3 regions of the Anaerobacillus sp. QJM3NY_32 genome follow, and region 2 is predicted to be linked to each of the others. Evidence: a T-box and tRNA genes for the amino acid it is inferred to sense, from the RefSeq annotation. Region 2 holds a T-box; the other regions hold tRNA genes.

Region 1 (6,249 bases), 1.5 Mb from region 2:
TGCTGAAGTTAACACATTAAGCACTCCGCCTGGGGAGTACGACCGCAAGGTTGAAACTCAAAGGAATTGACGGGGGCCCGCACAAGCAGTGGAGCATGTGGTTTAATTCGAAGCAACGCGAAGAACCTTACCAGGTCTTGACATCCTCTGACAATCCTGGAGACAGGACGTTCCCCTTCGGGGGACAGAGTGACAGGTGGTGCATGGTTGTCGTCAGCTCGTGTCGTGAGATGTTGGGTTAAGTCCCGCAACGAGCGCAACCCTTGATCTTAGTTGCCAGCATTTAGTTGGGCACTCTAAGGTGACTGCCGGTGACAAACCGGAGGAAGGTGGGGATGACGTCAAATCATCATGCCCCTTATGACCTGGGCTACACACGTGCTACAATGGACGGTACAAAGGGCAGCAACACCGCGAGGTGAAGCGAATCCCATAAAGCCGTTCTCAGTTCGGATTGCAGGCTGCAACTCGCCTGCATGAAGCCGGAATTGCTAGTAATCGCGGATCAGCATGCCGCGGTGAATACGTTCCCGGGCCTTGTACACACCGCCCGTCACACCACGAGAGTTTGTAACACCCGAAGTCGGTGGGGTAACCTTTATGGAGCCAGCCGCCGAAGGTGGGACAAATGATTGGGGTGAAGTCGTAACAAGGTAGCCGTATCGGAAGGTGCGGCTGGATCACCTCCTTTCTATGGAGAATTACGAAGGTAACTTACGTTACCAACCTTACATGAGCGTTTCGTTTAGTTTTGAAAGAATGATTTATTCTTTCAATTAAATATAGTTAACAAGCCTTTATGGGCCTGTAGCTCAGCTGGTTAGAGCGCACGCCTGATAAGCGTGAGGTCGGTGGTTCGAGTCCACTCAGGCCCACCATAAAAGTTTTGTTGATTCGATTTATTCCTCTTGGTTGAATGCCATTTGGATCATTTGGGGCCTTAGCTCAGCTGGGAGAGCGCCTGCCTTGCACGCAGGAGGTCAGCGGTTCGATCCCGCTAGGCTCCACCAACACATCTACTATAATGAAATGAAACAAATATGCACCTGCGTCTTCGAGTAACGCTAACGATGTTGGCTTCCTCGGTGCAAGGCAGCATAAAAGTGGATTCAAGTAGTAGCCTTGTTCCTTGAAAACTAGATAGCACAAACAACGACATCCAATAATTATTTTTTATGCAATAACTTAGTAATAACTGATGCGTTATGGCAGCAATGCCTAACAAATCGAAGGTTAAGCTACTAAGGGCGCACGGTGGATGCCTTGGCACTAGAAGCCTAAGAAGGACGGGACGAACACCGATATGCTTCGGGGAGCTGTAAGTACGCTTTGATCCGGAGATTTCCGAATGGGGGAACCCACCATCTTTAATAGGATGGTATCCATTTCTGAATACATAGGGAATGGAAGGCAGACCCGGGGAACTGAAACATCTCATTACCCGGAGGAAGAGAAAGCAAACGCGATTTCCTGAGTAGCGGCGAGCGAAACGGAATCAGCCCAAACCAGAGGGCTTGCCCTCTGGGGTTGTAGGACGTCTCTTTGGAGTTACAAAGGCACGGATAGACGAAGCGACCTGGAAAGGTCCATCAGAGAAGGTAACAATCCTGTAGTCAAAATCCGATGCCCTCCGAGACGGATCCTGAGTACGGCGGGACACGTGAAACCCCGTCGGAATCCGGGAGGACCATCTCCCAAGGCTAAATACTCTCTAGTGACCGATAGTGAACCAGTACCGTGAGGGAAAGGTGAAAAGCACCCCGGAAGGGGAGTGAAAAAGAACCTGAAACCGTGTGCCTACAACTAGTTGGAGCCCGTTAATGGGTGACAGCGTGCCTTTTGTAGAATGAACCGGCGAGTTACGATCCCGTGCAAGGTTAAGCTGAGAAGGCGGAGCCGCAGCGAAAGCGAGTCTGAATAGGGCGAAATAGTACGTGGTCGTAGACCCGAAACCAGGTGATCTACCCATGTCCAGGGTGAAGTTCAGGTAACACTGAATGGAGGCCCGAACCCACGCATGTTGAAAAATGCGGGGATGAGGTGTGGGTAGCGGTGAAATGCCAATCGAACCTGGAGATAGCTGGTTCTCTCCGAAATAGCTTTAGGGCTAGCCTCGCGGCAAGAATCTTGGAGGTAGAGCACTGATTGGACTAGGGGTCCTTACCGGATTACCGAATCCAGTCAAACTCCGAATGCCAACGATTTATCCGCGGGAGTCAGACTGCGAGTGATAAGATCCGTAGTCGAGAGGGAAACAGCCCAGACCACCAGCTAAGGTCCCAAAGTATACGTTAAGTGGAAAAGGATGTGGCGTTGCTTAGACAACCAGGATGTTGGCTTAGAAGCAGCCATCATTTAAAGAGTGCGTAATAGCTCACTGGTCGAGTGACGCTGCGCCGAAAATGTACCGGGGCTAAACGTATCACCGAAGCTGTGGATTGTCTTACGACAATGGTAGGAGAGCGTTCTAAGGGCTGTGAAGTCAGACCGAAAGGACTGGTGGAGCGCTTAGAAGTGAGAATGCCGGTATGAGTAGCGAAAGACAAGTGAGAATCTTGTCCGTCGAAAGCCCAAGGTTTCCTGAGGAAGGCTCGTCCGCTCAGGGTTAGTCGGGACCTAAGCCGAGGCCGAAAGGCGTAGGCGATGGATAACAGGTTGATATTCCTGTACCACCTCCTTTCCGTTTGAACGACGGGGGGACGCAGAAAGATAGGGAGAGCGCGCTGCTGGAAATGCGCGTCCAAGCGATTAGGCTGGTGAATAGGCAAATCCGTTCACCGTGAAGGCTGAGTCGTGATGGCGAGGGAAATTTAGTACCGAAGTCCTTGATTCTACGCTGCCAAGAAAAGCCTCTAGTGAGGAAAAAGGTGCCCGTACCGCAAACCGACACAGGTAGGCGAGGAGAGAATCCTAAGACGATCGGGAGAACTCTCGTTAAGGAACTCGGCAAAATGACCCCGTAACTTCGGGAGAAGGGGTGCTTCCTCGGGTTTATAGCCCAGGGGAGCCGCAGTGAAAAGATCCAAGCGACTGTTTAGCAAAAACACAGGTCTCTGCAAAGCCGTAAGGCGAAGTATAGGGGCTGACACCTGCCCGGTGCTGGAAGGTTAAGAGGAGGGGTTATCCCTTACGGGAGAAGCTCTGAATCGAAGCCCCAGTAAACGGCGGCCGTAACTATAACGGTCCTAAGGTAGCGAAATTCCTTGTCGGGTAAGTTCCGACCCGCACGAAAGGTGCAACGACTTGGATACTGTCTCAACGAGAGACCCGGTGAAATTATAGTACCTGTGAAGATGCAGGTTACCCGCGACAGGACGGAAAGACCCCATGGAGCTTTACTGTAGCCTGATATTGGATTTTGGTACAGCTTGTACAGGATAGGTAGGAGCCATAGAAGTCGGACCGCCAGGTTCGATGGAGGCGTCGGTGGGATACTACCCTGGCTGTACTGACATTCTAACCCAGCACCGTGATCCGGTGCGGAGACAGTGTCAGGTGGGCAGTTTGACTGGGGCGGTCGCCTCCTAAAGTGTAACGGAGGCGCCCAAAGGTTCCCTCAGAATGGTTGGAAATCATTCGCAGAGTGTAAAGGCACAAGGGAGCTTGACTGCGAGACCTACAAGTCGAGCAGGGACGAAAGTCGGGCTTAGTGATCCGGTGGTTCCGCATGGAAGGGCCATCGCTCAACGGATAAAAGCTACCCTGGGGATAACAGGCTTATCTCCCCCAAGAGTCCACATCGACGGGGAGGTTTGGCACCTCGATGTCGGCTCATCGCATCCTGGGGCTGAAGTAGGTCCCAAGGGTTGGGCTGTTCGCCCATTAAAGCGGTACGCGAGCTGGGTTCAGAACGTCGTGAGACAGTTCGGTCCCTATCCGTCGCGGGCGCAGGAAATTTGAGAGGAGCTGTCCTTAGTACGAGAGGACCGGGATGGACACACCGCTGGTGTACCAGTTGTTCCGCCAGGAGCATAGCTGGGTAGCTACGTGTGGAAGGGATAAGTGCTGAAAGCATCTAAGCATGAAGCCCCCCTCGAGATGAGATTTCCCACAGCATGAAGCTGGTAAGATCCCTTAGAGATGATGAGGTAGATAGGTTCGGGGTGGAAGCGTGGCAACACGTGGAGCTGACGAATACTAATCGATCGAGGGCTTAACCTAAAATATTGGAAAGTTGTGCGTGCTATCTAGTTTTCAGGGAACACCTGAAATAAGGAAGTTCGATTAAGTGCCACCACGTCCTGTGGTGAACACCGAACGGCTAACATCCTGTTAGTCTAGTGATGATGGCGAAGAGGTCACACCCGTTCCCATGCCGAACACGGAAGTTAAGCTCTTCAGCGCCGATGGTAGTTGGGGGATCTCCCCCTGCAAGAGTAGGACGTCGCTAGGCTTATATAGTGGAGGATTAGCTCAGCTGGGAGAGCATCTGCCTTACAAGCAGAGGGTCGGCGGTTCGAGCCCGTCATCCTCCACCATATTTTCTTATAACCCGAAAGGGTACATATATCGCCGGTCTAGCTCAATTGGTAGAGCAACTGACTTGTAATCAGTAGGTTGGGGGTTCAAGTCCTCTGGCCGGCACCAGCTTTTCTTATCGAAAAGAGCCATTAGCTCAGTTGGTAGAGCATCTGACTTTTAATCAGAGGGTCGAAGGTTCGAGTCCTTCATGGCTCACCATGCATTTGCGGGTGTGGCGGAATTGGCAGACGCGCTAGACTTAGGATCTAGTGTCTTACGACGTGGGGGTTCAAGTCCCTTCACCCGCACCAATTGCGCGGAAGTAGTTCAGTGGTAGAACATCACCTTGCCAAGGTGGGGGTCGCGGGTTCGAATCCCGTCTTCCGCTCCATTAACTAAATTAGATTTTGCGCCCGTAGCTCAATTGGATAGAGCGTCTGACTACGGATCAGAAGGTTAGGGATTCGACTTCTCTCGGGCGCACCATTATTTTGTTGGTTTTCTTCTTTTTACGGGAAGTAGCTCAGCTTGGTAGAGCACTTGGTTTGGGACCAAGGGGTCGCAGGTTCAAATCCTGTCTTCCCGACCATTCATACCAACGGGGCCTTAGCTCAGCTGGGAGAGCGCCTGCCTTGCACGCAGGAGGTCAGCGGTTCGATCCCGCTAGGCTCCACCAATTAATTTTAAAAAAGTTGTTGACACTGACAAATGAATCATGATATGATGGTTTGGTCGCTGAAAACGACATTGAAAGAAAAATTGATCTTTGAAAACTGAACGAAACGCCATGTAAGTAGTTGTTTCTACGGAAACAAAACATTGTTTTAAAGCTAGATTAAGCTTTCTATCGGAGAGTTTGATCCTGGCTCAGGACGAACGCTGGCGGCGTGCCTAATACATGCAAGTCGAGCGAAGAGATGGGAGCTTGCTCCCTGATCTTAGCGGCGGACGGGTGAGTAACACGTGGGCAACCTGCCCTGCAGACTGGGATAACTCCGGGAAACCGGAGCTAATACCGGGTAATACATCGCACCGCATGGTGCAATGTTGAAAGTTGGCTTTCGAGCTAACACTGCAGGATGGGCCCGCGGCGCATTAGCTAGTTGGTAAGGTAATGGCTTACCAAGGCGACGATGCGTAGCCGACCTGAGAGGGTGATCGGCCACACTGGGACTGAGACACGGCCCAGACTCCTACGGGAGGCAGCAGTAGGGAATCTTCCGCAATGGACGAAAGTCTGACGGAGCAACGCCGCGTGAGTGACGAAGGCCTTCGGGTCGTAAAGCTCTGTTGTTAGGGAAGAACAAGTACCGTTCGAATAGGGCGGTACCTTGACGGTACCTAACCAGAAAGCCACGGCTAACTACGTGCCAGCAGCCGCGGTAATACGTAGGTGGCAAGCGTTGTCCGGAATTATTGGGCGTAAAGCGCGCGCAGGCGGTCTTTTAAGTCTGATGTGAAAGCCCACGGCTCAACCGTGGAGGGTCATTGGAAACTGGAGGACTTGAGTGCAGAAGAGGAGAGTGGAATTCCACGTGTAGCGGTGAAATGCGTAGATATGTGGAGGAACACCAGTGGCGAAGGCGGCTCTCTGGTCTGTAACTGACGCTGAGGCGCGAAAGCGTGGGGAGCAAACAGGATTAGATACCCTGGTAGTCCACGCCGTAAACGATGAGTGCTAGGTGTTGGGGGGTTCCACCCTCAGTGCTGAAGTTAACACATTAAGCACTCCGCCTGGGGAGTACGACCGCAAGGTTGAAACTCAAAGGAATTGACGGGGGCCCGCAC
Region 2 (6,249 bases):
ATGAGAGCTAAGTCAGACTCATATGAAGTAAATGAACTAGAGAACGATGATCAAGAGCAGCCGGAACCCACGTATGACTTTCTCACGAGAATGGCTAGGCAAATGGATGGTTCCAATGAATATAATAACCAGCCAATCGTAGAAGAAACGAGGTCATATCAAGACGATCATTATAACTATGAAGAGGAGGAACAAGAGCGTCAGGAAAACCGGAATCAAGCACCGCGCGAAGAAAATGCGCTCTATCTTACAAGTATGCTGACAAAAGAAGAAGAACAATTTTCGAGAATGAAGATGTGTATTATCCAGCCTGGGGATTCGTTAACCGAAATAGCGGAACGCTATCGAGTCCTACCAAGTCATCTTGCGCGCGTTAATCGACTTGAGGAAGATGAAGTGAAGGAAGGACAGATCTTATATATTCCTGTCAATCGTTAACTTAAATTGTTTGCTGCCCCTACCTTTTGGAATGTTGCAAATAAGGTAGGGGATAAAGGGGTAATTGAAATGGATCTCGTAGCGATCATTGAAGAGAAGTATGATCTAAAAGTTGTCCAATGGTTAGAGAAACCACAATTGATCATGACCCATTTAGGTAAAAGAAAACTATCATACTGGCGGGATCGGGATTTGCTTGAGTATCATCTCAACTTCCGTGACCGTCTTTTTTCTCAACATGGACTTCTTTGTAATCGAATGATTCGAACAAGTGAAGGGAAAGGATTTATCCGAATAGAAAACGATTATTTGACTATACATGATCATGTAGAAGAAGTTTACCCATTGGACGTCGTTCCTGAAATGAAAGGATATTTACTTGCGACACTACTAAGTACCGGAGATGAGAAGGCTACTCTTACATTAGATTTCCCTTATCGTAAGACGTTAGAAGAGTTATCATCTATAAAATTAACGTATAAGGAACAATACTTGTTACTTGTTAACCTTATTCCAGAAGTGAAAAAGCGTCTGAATTTTGAGGTGTGTTATTCGCTTCCATTCATTCCATTTACTCACCAAGTTTTAAAAGAGGTTTTAGGCCAAATCTACTTTGAAAGTAGCGACGAATCACCTGTTTCTGCTTCCGAAGTTATTAGGGAAGAAGTTCAATCCTGGTATGCTCTTAAAAACTCCCATCATTTTGTAAAATGCTTTGAAGCGTTAGTGAATGGCGTGGAAGACGATATGAAACACAGACTTATTCAGGCTATTTTTGCTCCATGGGAGTGGCAGGAGTGTATTCAGGCATTGCAATCGAATATGAATGACCCTGATCAGGTCATGAAAGAGTTTATTGATAAGTGGGAAGCAAATAGAGATATGTTAAGGGAACTTGAGCTCTCCCTTTCAGATAGGAGGGTTACCTTCTAATGAGCGATCCAGCACTCTTATTTCAATATGATTTATATCCTGAACGGGTTGTACAAATGGGGAAAATCACAAAGATCGAAACAGAGAGAGGCGCGTTTGCTTTAAAAAAAACGAAGCTTAGTAAAGAACAGATGGATCGTATGCTTTATCTAGAGGAGCGGTTTAAACAGCTGAAATTCGAAGGTTATGTACCGCTTGTTCGAACAAAGTATGGGGATTCCTTCGTTTATCAAGGGAACAACATCGTTTATTTAACGCCATGGGTAGATGAAAGGGAAACAAGTCCTGCTCAGAAAGATGAGCTTCTCGTTCATAACCTAGCTGAATTACATGGCTATACTGCTAAAGAGCAAGCTTTTTCTGAAGAAGTGATCAAACAGTCGTATCAGAAAATGGTTTTATTAAGAGAAAGTAGACAATTTGAAATGGAGAAATACGTAAGTCAAATTGAAAAACGCATTTATCTTTCGCCATTTGAGCTTACCTTTGTATCACATTTTCACATGCTGATGAGGTATTGTGAGCTCGCGAAAAGAAGATTAGATGACTGGTATGAGCAAATTCTGGAAACAAAACGGTATCGAAGTGTTCTCTGTCACGGAAAATGCTCTCCTTCTCATTATGTATCAAGCGGGGGGAGAGGGTATTTCATTAATTTCGAAAAGTCAGTTAGCGATACTCCTATAAGGGATGTTGCTTATTTTATTCGCTCATCTATTCAACCTTTTCAATTCAACCCTGCTGCCACAACTGCTCATATTGCCAGATATGAAGCCCAATTTTCTCTTAATGATGAGGAAAAGGAGCTTCTTGCAAGCTATTTATATTTTCCAGAGTCGGTTTTTAATAGCGTGTCATTATTTAATGAAAACCGACAACAATGGCCACATATTAAGCATGTCCGCCTATTTACGAAAAAAATAGAAGTGATGAATGGGATAAATAACGTTCTAGAAAGCTTCTAGATCCATTCAAAGTAAAAGCACACTTCTAAGGCAACAAGGATTATTAATATGAGTACATCTATAGATGTTGGAAAAAGGATTGTTCGGATCGTTTGAAACACAATAAACGGAGGTACGAACTGAGCGCAAATATCTCTGAACTTATATAACGAGGGTGGGATCTGAAAGCGATTCATTCCACCAAACCGTTTTTTCATATCAGGTATTCCCCTTTGTTTTCAGTTATTGTTACAAATAGACTATGTGGGAAGTTGGAATTGGGTGATTAAGGCGGGAGCGAACTGGCTAAGCTAAGAAAAAGGGCTCTTATGATCTTGACGATCTCGAATCAAAAAGGTAAACTTAGTGATACAAATAGTCGACAGGCAAAGATAGGGAGTAGTAGAATGTGAACCCTTCAGAGAGAGAAGTCATTTGCTGAAAGATTTCTCAGGATCGTAGCATTCGAAGTCGCCCTTGAGCTGTTTCTCTGAACGAGTAGTAGGAGAATCCGGTAATCCCGTTATTCGAATGAAGCGTACAGCTAACGTTTATTTAGCTGTAAATAAAGGTGGTACCGCGAAAATACTTCTTTCGTCCTTTTCCTAAGGATGGAGGAAGTTTTTTTGTTGTCTAAAAAGCTTACACCTTCGTGGAAAGAGAACAAGGAAAGCCGAAGAAATGTCCTGAGACTTATTGAATGGAAAGGAAGAGTGACAATGGCGAATAAAGAGCTAACGATGCCGACGAAGTACGACCCGAAGGCAACAGAGCAGAAATGGTACCCGTATTGGGTAGATGGCAAATTTTTTGAGGCAACAGGTGATAAAGATAAAGAACCTTATACAATTGTAATCCCCCCGCCGAACGTTACAGGTAAACTACACCTCGGGCATGCTTGGGATACAACGCTTCAAGATATTCTATCGCGTGTAAAGCGTATGCAGGGATATGATGTTCTCTGGCTTCCAGGAATGGACCATGCTGGGATTGCGACACAGGCAAAAGTTGAAGGGAAGCTCCGCGAAGAAGGTACCTCGCGCTATGACCTTGGCCGAGAGAAGTTCCTAGAGAAGTCGTGGGAATGGAAAGAAGAGTATGCGGATTTTATTCGTAGCCAGTGGGCGAAGCTTGGTCTTTCTCTAGATTATTCAAGAGAGCGTTTTACACTTGATAACGGTCTTTCTGATGCAGTACGTGAAGTATTTGTGAAGCTATATGAGAAGGGCTTAATTTATCGCGGTGAATATATTATCAACTGGGACCCACAAACAAAAACGGCCCTTTCAGATATTGAAGTTATTCACCAGGAAGTAACTGGTCACTTCTATCATATGCGCTATCCTCTTGCAGATGGCTCAGGACATATCGAAATTGCAACAACGCGTCCTGAAACAATGCTAGGTGACTCAGGTATTGCGGTTCATCCAAAAGATGAGCGCTACAAGCACCTAGTTGGCAAGAAAGCGATTTTGCCAATTGTAGGTTGTGAAATTGAAATTGTTGCGGATGATTACGTTGATATGGAATTTGGTTCAGGCGCTGTGAAAATCACTCCAGCTCACGATCCGAATGACTTCGAAATTGGTAACCGTCATAACCTTGAGCGCATTCTCGTAATGAATGAAGATGGGTCAATGAATGAGAATGCCGGAGAGTACAAGGGCATGGACCGATTTGAATGCCGTAAGAAACTTGTGAAAGATTTACAGGATAAAGGAATCTTATTCAACATTGAAGAGCACGTTCATTCCGTAGGTCATTCTGAGCGAAGCGGTGCTGTTGTCGAACCTTATCTTTCAACACAGTGGTTTGTTAAAATGGGGCCTCTTGCTGAGCAGGCGATTGCTCTTCAGAAGTCAGACGACAAAGTGAACTTTGTACCTGAGCGTTTTGAAAAAACGTATTTAAATTGGATTGAGAACATTCGTGACTGGTGTATTTCAAGACAGCTTTGGTGGGGGCATCGTATTCCGGCGTGGCATCATAAAGAAACTGGAGAGATCCACGTTGGACTGGAAGAGCCAGCTGATATTGAGAACTGGGAGCAAGACGTTGATGTTCTAGATACGTGGTTTAGTTCAGCGCTTTGGCCTTTTTCTACAATGGGATGGCCAAACGAAGACGCTGAAGACTTTAACCGTTTCTACCCAACAAACGTTCTAGTAACGGGTTATGACATTATTTATTTCTGGGTAGCTCGTATGATCTTCCAGGGTATTGAATTTACAGAGCAGCGCCCGTTTAACGACGTCCTCATTCATGGACTTGTACGTGATTCTGAAGGACGTAAGATGAGTAAATCGCTCGGTAACGGTGTCGATCCAATGGATGTCATTGAGAAGTACGGTGCTGATTCCCTTCGTTTCTTCCTATCCACTGGCTCATCACCAGGTCAGGATCTCCGTTTCTATTGGGAAAAGGTAGAGTCTACGTGGAACTTTGCTAATAAAATTTGGAACGCTTCTCGTTTTGCTTTAATGAATATGGATGGCATGACGTATGAAGAACTTGATTTAACAGGTGAAAAATCGACAGCTGATAAATGGATTTTAACTCGCTTAAACGATACGATTGAACAAGTGACGCGCCTGATTAATAACTATGAGTTTGGTGAAGTGGGTCGCTACCTTTACAACTTTATCTGGGATGACTTCTGTGATTGGTATATTGAAATGGCTAAACTACCGCTCTATGGTGAAGACGAAGTAGCTAAGAAAACAACTCGTTCTGTTCTAGCTTATGTACTTGATCAAACGATGCGTCTTCTGCATCCATTCATGCCTTATCTTACTGAAGAAATCTGGCAACACCTTCCTCATGAAGGTGAATCGATCACCGTTGCAAGCTGGCCAGTAAAGAACGAAGAACTTCACTTCCAAGAAGCTGCTGCTGATATGGCGCTTCTAACGGAAGTTATTCGTTCAGTACGTAACATTCGAGCTGAAATGAATGTGGCACCAAGCAAGCCGATTGAACTTCGTATTAAGCCGAAATCAGCTGATACTCAGAAACAGCTTGAGCAAAATAGTCAATACATCGAACGCTTCTGTAACCCAGAAACCTTGACTATTTCAGCGGAACTTCAGGCACCGGAAAAATCGATGACGGCTGTTGTATCTGGAGCTGAATTATTCTTGCCGCTTGAAGGGTTAATCAATATTGATGAAGAAATCGAGCGTCTAAAAGGAGAAATGAAGAAGCTAGATTCTGAAGTTGATCGTGTTCAGAAGAAGCTCGCTAATGAACGCTTTATTAGCAAAGCTCCTGAGAAAGTCGTCGAAGAAGAACGAGCGAAAGAAAAGGATTATCTTGAGAGACGAAGCAACGTAGAAGCTCGTATAAACGAACTAAAAAAATAAGAAAATGACGAATCTCTTTTAGAGATTCGTCTTCTTTTAAGGAAGGAGCGGGACGCATGTTTCACTCATATGACGAAGCGGTGAGTTGGATTCATAGTTTATTAAATCATGGCATAAAACCAGGTTTAGAGCGTATGGAATGGATGCTGGATCAGCTCGATCATCCAGAAAGACGGTTAAAAACGGTACACGTTGGCGGAACGAACGGAAAAGGATCAACCGTTACGTACTTGCGAACGGTGCTCGAAGAGTCAGGATATGAAGTAGGAAGCTTTACTTCTCCTTATATTGAATCGTTTAGCGAACGAATCGCTATTAATGGACAACCGATTAATGAAGAAGACTTAGTTGCTCTATGCAATCGTGTTCAGCCTCTTGTTGAGATGGCGGCTGTCTCTCCGCTTGGGTCACCAACTGAATTTGAAGTGATTACGGTTATCGCTCTCTTATATTTTGGGACAATTGCCTATCCAGACCTTGTTTTGATGGAAGTTGGTCTTGGCGGACGATTTGATTCAACCAATATTATTCACCCGCTTGTAAGTGTGATTACAAATGTCGGATACGATCAT
Region 3 (6,249 bases), 920 kb from region 2:
TTACTGTATCGAACTATTCTGTAGAAGAAATTGAAATGTTGGCCAAATTGGTTAATGGAGAAGCAAGAGGTGAATCGTTTGAAGGGAAAGTAGCGGTAGCTGCTGTAACAGTCAATCGAACACTTTCTGCAAGATTTCCAAATAGCATTAAAGAAGTGATTTTTGAAAGTGGTGCTTATACTGCAGTATCTGACGGTCAATATGATCAAAAGCCAGGAGCAGAATCATATAAGGCTGTCTATGCGGCCCTTAGTGGTAGAGACCCAAGCTCAGGAGCTTTGTTTTATTACAATCCTGATATTGCAACAGACGATTGGATTCGTACAAGGCATATCATCAAAGAGATTGGGAAACATGTCTTCACAAGATAAAATCCTCCTGATAAAGGAGGATTTTATGATATCATCGACGTGTACACACAGTTAGATGAAGGAGTGAAGCGACTATGTCAGAGAAAAAAACGTTTCAGCCAGGAGAAATAGTAACGGCAGGTTATAAAACGGGGAGATATATTGGAGAAGTCGTCGATATGAAGTCCCCCAAAGCTGTGATTAAAGTTCTTGCTGTCATCAAGCATCCAACTCAGGGAGACCTTCATAATCCCAAACAGCTCGATGTTCCTCTTTTTCACCAGCGAAAAGCGTTAGCCCAATTCGAGAAAGCGCTCGTTCCAATGTCAGCCATTAATCATTACGAAGGAAATATTCCTGATTATCATGATTCACTCAAGGAAGCGCTTGAAACACAATCCGCAGAGCTCAAGCACGAAGGCGGAAGATGGGCCGAAGCATCTCTTATCGAAATCGAAAAGCTTAAAGACGACTACTTCCCATCAAGGTAATCTTCTTTACATCAGACTTCGAATCCGGTAAGATATAGTATTGATTTAGGCTCTTGGATTAGAGCTTGATTGAAGAAGACGTAAAGGGTGGTTTTTGATTTGCAATCAGAAGCTTCAGCATATCAAGTGCTGTTATATTATCAATATGTAGAAATAGAAGATCCGGATTATTTTGCTCGAAAGCATCTTAAGTATTGTCAATCACTCAATTTAAAAGGTCGAGTCCTTGTAGGCAAAGAGGGCATTAATGGAACGGTTTCAGGAACCGTTGAGGATACTGAGCGCTACATGGACGAACTAAAAGCAGATGAACGCTTTCGTGATATGGCTTTCAAAATTGATGAAGCAGAAGGTCATGCCTTTAAAAAGATGCACGTACGTCCGCGCGAAGAAATTGTTTCACTAAAGCTTGAGGAAGATGTAAACCCGAAAGAAATAACCGGGAATTATCTTGAGCCAAAGGAATTTATGGAAGCATTAGAAGATGATGATGTAATAGTTATCGATGCAAGAAATGATTATGAGTACGATATTGGTCATTTTCGCAATGCAATTCGTCCTGATATAAAGGCTTTTCGTGATCTTCCAGACTGGATTGAACAAAATCTTTCGGACCAAAAAGATAAGAAAGTACTAACTTATTGTACAGGTGGAATTCGCTGTGAGAAATTTTCTGGTTACTTAATGAAAAAAGGTTTTTCCGACGTTTCACAGCTTCATGGAGGAATTGTAACGTATGGTAAAGACCCGGAGGTACAGGGGAAATATTTTGATGGCAAGTGCTTTGTATTTGATGATCGTCTTGCTGTTAATGTAAACCGTACCGATGAAGATACAGTTGTAGGGAAATGCTATCATTGTGAGGAGCCAGCAGATACTTATATCAATTGTGCTAATGTACAGTGTGACAAGCTTCACATCGTCTGTGATTCTTGCAAAGAGGAGTATAACCATTATTGTTCTTCTGCATGTGAAGAAGAAGTTCGTATGATCCAATCGTAACGCAGCGGCTAACGCTGCGTTTTTTCTTACAGTGAAACGAGAGAGGAGGCGCGTTAAGATGTGCTTAATTGCTGTAGCTCAAAATGTTCATCCTACATACCCATTTATACTCGTAGCCAACCGAGATGAATTCTACGAGCGTCCAACAAAACCTGCGAACTATTGGGAAGATGTACCAGAACTACTTGCGGGGCGTGATTTAAAGGCTATGGGAACATGGCTAGGGGTTACAACAAACGGAAGAATTGCAGCCCTTACGAATTATCGAGAAGCGAATGAGCAGCCTAAAAGTCTATCAAGGGGTGATCTAACGGCCGATTACTTACGTGATCATCAATCCCCATTATCATACCTAGAAATGGTTCGACAAAAGAAAGATCAGTACAATGGATTTAATTTAATCATAGGAGATTTTAAGAGCCTTTATTATTATTCAAACCGGCAGGATCAAATTTCAAAACTAGAGAACGGTGTTCACGCTGTAAGTAATCACTTACTGAATACGAGCTGGCCAAAGGTTGAGCAGCTTAAAGAAGAATTGAAACACTATTTAAGTGCAGAAAAGAACCTCGATCAAAATCGTCTTTTTGAAATGCTTTCTCATGCTGAGCCTGCACCTGATTATTTATTACCACAGACAGGCGTGCCGATTGAATGGGAAAGGATGCTTTCACCCGTTTTTATTAAGTCGGATCATTACGGAACGAGGGCGCAAACTGTTATTATGGTTTCACAAAATGGAGAAGTTACTTTTGTTGAGAGGTCAGGAGAAGATCAGGAAAATTATTACCAATTTAATCTGGATGAAGCATAATTGCGCTCTAAGTGAATAAATTATGTGTTACCTGTAACTTTTGCCGATAGATCGATGGTGAAAAAGATTCGGGTTTAACAACAGAAAAATAGGGTATTGAGAATTATTACTTATGAGGAGGGGTTTTTTTGAAAAGAAAGCGTCACTATGTTGAAGATCAGCTTTTGCGGGAATCAACCGACATGAAAGAGTACCGAAAATATGATTCTGAAATGGTGACTAAAAAAAGACCAATACTCCGCCAAAATAAAAAGAAAAAACCACTTATTCAAACGCCAGTATAAGCAGGGGAGAGCGCTCCCTGCTTTTTTTCTATGTCAAAAATGGAGTGCTTAACTATGGGGAATAATTTTTTTGTGAAAAAGGGTTGTGTTTTTTTGGGGTCGGTGATAAGATAGGTCTTGTCCTTGAAAAAACACATTAAAAAAAGTGTTGACGAGGCAAAAGAAGTTATTGTATAATAATGAAGTCGCTGTTTAATGGAGGATTAGCTCAGCTGGGAGAGCATCTGCCTTACAAGCAGAGGGTCGGCGGTTCGAGCCCGTCATCCTCCACCATTTATTTTTGATGACTTTCATTAAATTATGCCGGCCTAGCTCAATTGGTAGAGCAACTGACTTGTAATCAGTAGGTTGGGGGTTCAAGTCCTCTGGCCGGCACCACACATGCGGGTGTGGCGGAATTGGCAGACGCGCTAGACTTAGGATCTAGTGTCTTACGACGTGGGGGTTCAAGTCCCTTCACCCGCACCATAGAATATGCGCCCGTAGCTCAATTGGATAGAGCGTCTGACTACGGATCAGAAGGTTAGGGATTCGACTTCTCTCGGGCGCACCATATTGGGGCCTTAGCTCAGCTGGGAGAGCGCCTGCCTTGCACGCAGGAGGTCAGCGGTTCGATCCCGCTAGGCTCCACCATATATATTTTCATGTTTTTGGAGGAATACCCAAGTCTGGCTGAAGGGATCGGTCTTGAAAACCGACAGGGGCTTAGTCGCCCGCGGGGGTTCGAATCCCTCTTCCTCCTCCATCTTTGCGGGTGTAGTTTAGTGGTAAAACCTCAGCCTTCCAAGCTGATGTCGTGGGTTCGATCCCCATCACCCGCTCCATTTTTTTGGCCCGTTGGTCAAGCGGTTAAGACACCGCCCTTTCACGGCGGTATCACGGGTTCGATTCCCGTACGGGTCACCAACTAAATTTCCATAGACTTTTTGACTCAAGCATACTCAAAGAGATGCTTTTTTTGTTGTTTTCAATTCGGTACGTCTCATCAGAATACAGCATACAGTGACTGTATAAGAGAGGGGATGGACCGAATGTATTATGAAGAACATGAGCACATTGCTTATCATTATGACAACACAGATGCCTACCGTCAGCAACCCGTAGCTCCAACATCGAGCCCACCAGCATCACCGCCTCCTAGACCACAGTCAGCACAAGCTGGAACATTTGCTGTAGATCCGGGATCCATTAGAAGGTGTATGTATCGGTTTACTTATATTTGGATGAGAGGCGGCAATTCATTTTGGTTTTGGCCAGTTTATGTAGGGCGTACTTCTGTTTCAGGGTTTCGCTGGACCGGTAGAAGGTGGGTGTATACAGGCATAAGTTTGAGAAGAATTGATATGTTTACTTGTTAATAGATGGAGCGCTTACATGAAGCGCTCTTTTTTAAAGGCTCTTTCGTAGACATTGTTGCTATAGTGGGTGAATTTTCGCTCAGGGATGCTCGTTTTTCGCGGGGCAGGCGGTTAGCATCCTTCCGCTCCAATCAGCTAAGTTTAGTGTTTAATTCAACAATTGTTTCGAAAGCAACAATCTTTTAAAAAAGAGCCTTTTTGAATGAAAAGCTTCGTTACCATAGCCAAATGAAAATTAATGAAAAATCGTCTAAACTTCTGGCTTTTTTGAGAAGATCATGCGAGAATAATACTAACTATTGATCTTCGAAAGTCAGGTGCACATAATGAAATTCCCTCTTTGGATGAGAAAGTTATTTGTAGCATTTGTTGCTGTTATTACACTTGGAACTGTGGTTCCTACTGGATATCTAGCAGATGACAAAACAGAGTCATCAGAAAATTATCAAGAAGAAAACCATCTTCTTATTGAGCCGAGGGACGAGCCTGATAAGGCGATAGAGCCTCTTGTTGATCAGTATGATTGGCCCATCATAGCTCAGGACGCTTCTTCTTCTGAACTCCTGACGCATTTTGTAAGCTATGCAAGCAATCAATCCGAGCAACTCGGGCTAACAAAATTCGGTGAAACGATCTCAACTCGAGTCGGTAACGAGTATCGAGATGCAATTGTACCTAAAATGACAGAAGCGATCGCTACCTCAGTGCAAAATCTGGATGAGGATACATTAAGGTCACTTCGTTTGACGGACAACCCTTCTGGTGGATACGGAGAACGTATTCTTCATGTATATAATGAACAGAGTGGGGAAGACTTATTGCGTTTTCATGTGAGAAGAGATCATCCCCCACAAGATGGCTATTGGTTTAATTTTCATTACCATGCAGCGAATGATGATTTTGAAGAACATTATGAAGTAGGTAAGATTTATTGGGATAAAAACACTCCGCCTAAGTGGCTCTCGTAAGAGAGGTGCGCGGGGTGTTTTTGGTTGGAGATTAAGGGAGGATCACAACATAGATGGAACTTGTACAATGTATTAGAGATGTTTTCGAAGAAGAGCCTTTAACCGGCTCAGAAAGTGTATTGAATCGTAAATTATTTAAGGAAGGTCATTTCTATCCAGTTTATAAAGATGAGCATCATAGCTGGATTACGCTTGATGATGAAGGAGAGCAGCATATTATTGCTACCGGCACCTCACTCAATGAAGACTTCTGGTTTACTTTTCGGTTTCGCATAGCATAATAAAAAGCCGCATAAAGCGGCTTTTACTTTTTTTTAGGGCGCGCATTTTGCGGGCCTCTTTTTTTATTCATAAGAAGAGCGTCTTCGCCTTCTTTTTCACCTTGCACACCGGCTTTCGGATCATACGCGTTTCGATTTTTCATGTAAGCTCCTCCTCTAATTGGATTCACTTATTAGTATGTCCAAATTCGGTTAAAACATCGGATTTTCTTCGATGAACTGGTAGACGTTATCAACTAGCTCATCGGGCGTTTCGGCAGTAACGCGCTCGCCGTTAACGAGACAGTAAATATCCTGGCTACAAAGTGTGCAGTGACCAAGACAAGAATATTCGAGCACATCAAGATCTGTATCTTTTTCTAGTTTTTCCATTGCTTTATGTGAACCGCTCGAAAGATTGCTCATGCAGAATTCAACTATTGGATTCATCTTTTATTCACCTCGGGTTTTCCTTACTATTACAAGACTGTTTCTATTCTATCAAGAAGGTGTGAAAATGAACAACCATTTGCATAAGATCAAGAAACAAATTGATGGATACCCATATAATTTGTAAGAGAAGGGTTTATTTCTATATAATTAGGAAAAATAACATAATGAAGTCGATAGAGGAGGGTCATTATGCATAAAGCAGTTATTGTAGGAACAGGACCAGCGGGTTTAACAGCAGCCATTTATCTTGCGAGGGCTAATATGGAGCC

What was found. The T-box of region 2 lies ahead of AC0VYH_RS15600 (valine--tRNA ligase). A T-box ahead of a tRNA ligase gene usually reads a tRNA of that ligase, here a tRNA-Val.
Region 1: it has a tRNA-Val gene. The T-box ahead of AC0VYH_RS15600 (valine--tRNA ligase) is inferred to sense a tRNA for this amino acid. The anticodon was not compared.
Region 3: it has a tRNA-Val gene. The T-box ahead of AC0VYH_RS15600 (valine--tRNA ligase) is inferred to sense a tRNA for this amino acid. The anticodon was not compared.

What each region holds. Positions count from the first base shown of each region.
Region 1 is NZ_CM149684.1:96,741-102,989, forward strand. It holds rRNA gene AC0VYH_RS00480 (16S ribosomal RNA) at 1-691, shown strand, start outside; tRNA gene AC0VYH_RS00485 (tRNA-Ile) at 802-878, shown strand; tRNA gene AC0VYH_RS00490 (tRNA-Ala) at 935-1,010, shown strand; rRNA gene AC0VYH_RS00495 (23S ribosomal RNA) at 1,232-4,161, shown strand; rRNA gene rrf (5S ribosomal RNA) at 4,277-4,393, shown strand; tRNA gene AC0VYH_RS00505 (tRNA-Val) at 4,403-4,478, shown strand; tRNA gene AC0VYH_RS00510 (tRNA-Thr) at 4,512-4,587, shown strand; tRNA gene AC0VYH_RS00515 (tRNA-Lys) at 4,605-4,680, shown strand; tRNA gene AC0VYH_RS00520 (tRNA-Leu) at 4,688-4,772, shown strand; tRNA gene AC0VYH_RS00525 (tRNA-Gly) at 4,778-4,852, shown strand; tRNA gene AC0VYH_RS00530 (tRNA-Arg) at 4,871-4,947, shown strand; tRNA gene AC0VYH_RS00535 (tRNA-Pro) at 4,974-5,050, shown strand; tRNA gene AC0VYH_RS00540 (tRNA-Ala) at 5,062-5,137, shown strand; rRNA gene AC0VYH_RS00545 (16S ribosomal RNA) at 5,306-6,249, shown strand, end outside.
Region 2 is NZ_CM149684.1:2,960,845-2,967,093, reverse strand. It holds gene spoVID (stage VI sporulation protein D) at 1-438, shown strand, start outside; gene AC0VYH_RS15610 (hypothetical protein) at 508-1,371, shown strand; gene AC0VYH_RS15605 (phosphotransferase) at 1,371-2,336, shown strand; T-box leader at 2,696-2,920, shown strand; gene AC0VYH_RS15600 (valine--tRNA ligase) at 3,035-5,677, shown strand; gene AC0VYH_RS15595 (bifunctional folylpolyglutamate synthase/dihydrofolate synthase) at 5,734-6,249, shown strand, end outside.
Region 3 is NZ_CM149684.1:2,042,541-2,048,789, forward strand. It holds gene AC0VYH_RS10900 (cell wall hydrolase) at 1-371, shown strand, start outside; gene kapB (kinase-associated lipoprotein KapB) at 446-841, shown strand; gene trhO (oxygen-dependent tRNA uridine(34) hydroxylase TrhO) at 941-1,843, shown strand; gene AC0VYH_RS10915 (NRDE family protein) at 1,902-2,657, shown strand; gene AC0VYH_RS10920 (hypothetical protein) at 2,786-2,941, shown strand; tRNA gene AC0VYH_RS10925 (tRNA-Val) at 3,139-3,214, shown strand; tRNA gene AC0VYH_RS10930 (tRNA-Thr) at 3,244-3,319, shown strand; tRNA gene AC0VYH_RS10935 (tRNA-Leu) at 3,325-3,409, shown strand; tRNA gene AC0VYH_RS10940 (tRNA-Arg) at 3,418-3,494, shown strand; tRNA gene AC0VYH_RS10945 (tRNA-Ala) at 3,499-3,574, shown strand; tRNA gene AC0VYH_RS10950 (tRNA-Ser) at 3,594-3,686, shown strand; tRNA gene AC0VYH_RS10955 (tRNA-Gly) at 3,692-3,765, shown strand; tRNA gene AC0VYH_RS10960 (tRNA-Glu) at 3,773-3,847, shown strand; gene AC0VYH_RS10965 (transporter) at 3,973-4,299, shown strand; gene AC0VYH_RS10970 (YpjP family protein) at 4,626-5,267, shown strand; gene AC0VYH_RS10975 (hypothetical protein) at 5,321-5,548, shown strand; gene AC0VYH_RS10980 (YuzB family protein) at 5,741-5,977, opposite strand; gene trxB (thioredoxin-disulfide reductase) at 6,170-6,249, shown strand, end outside.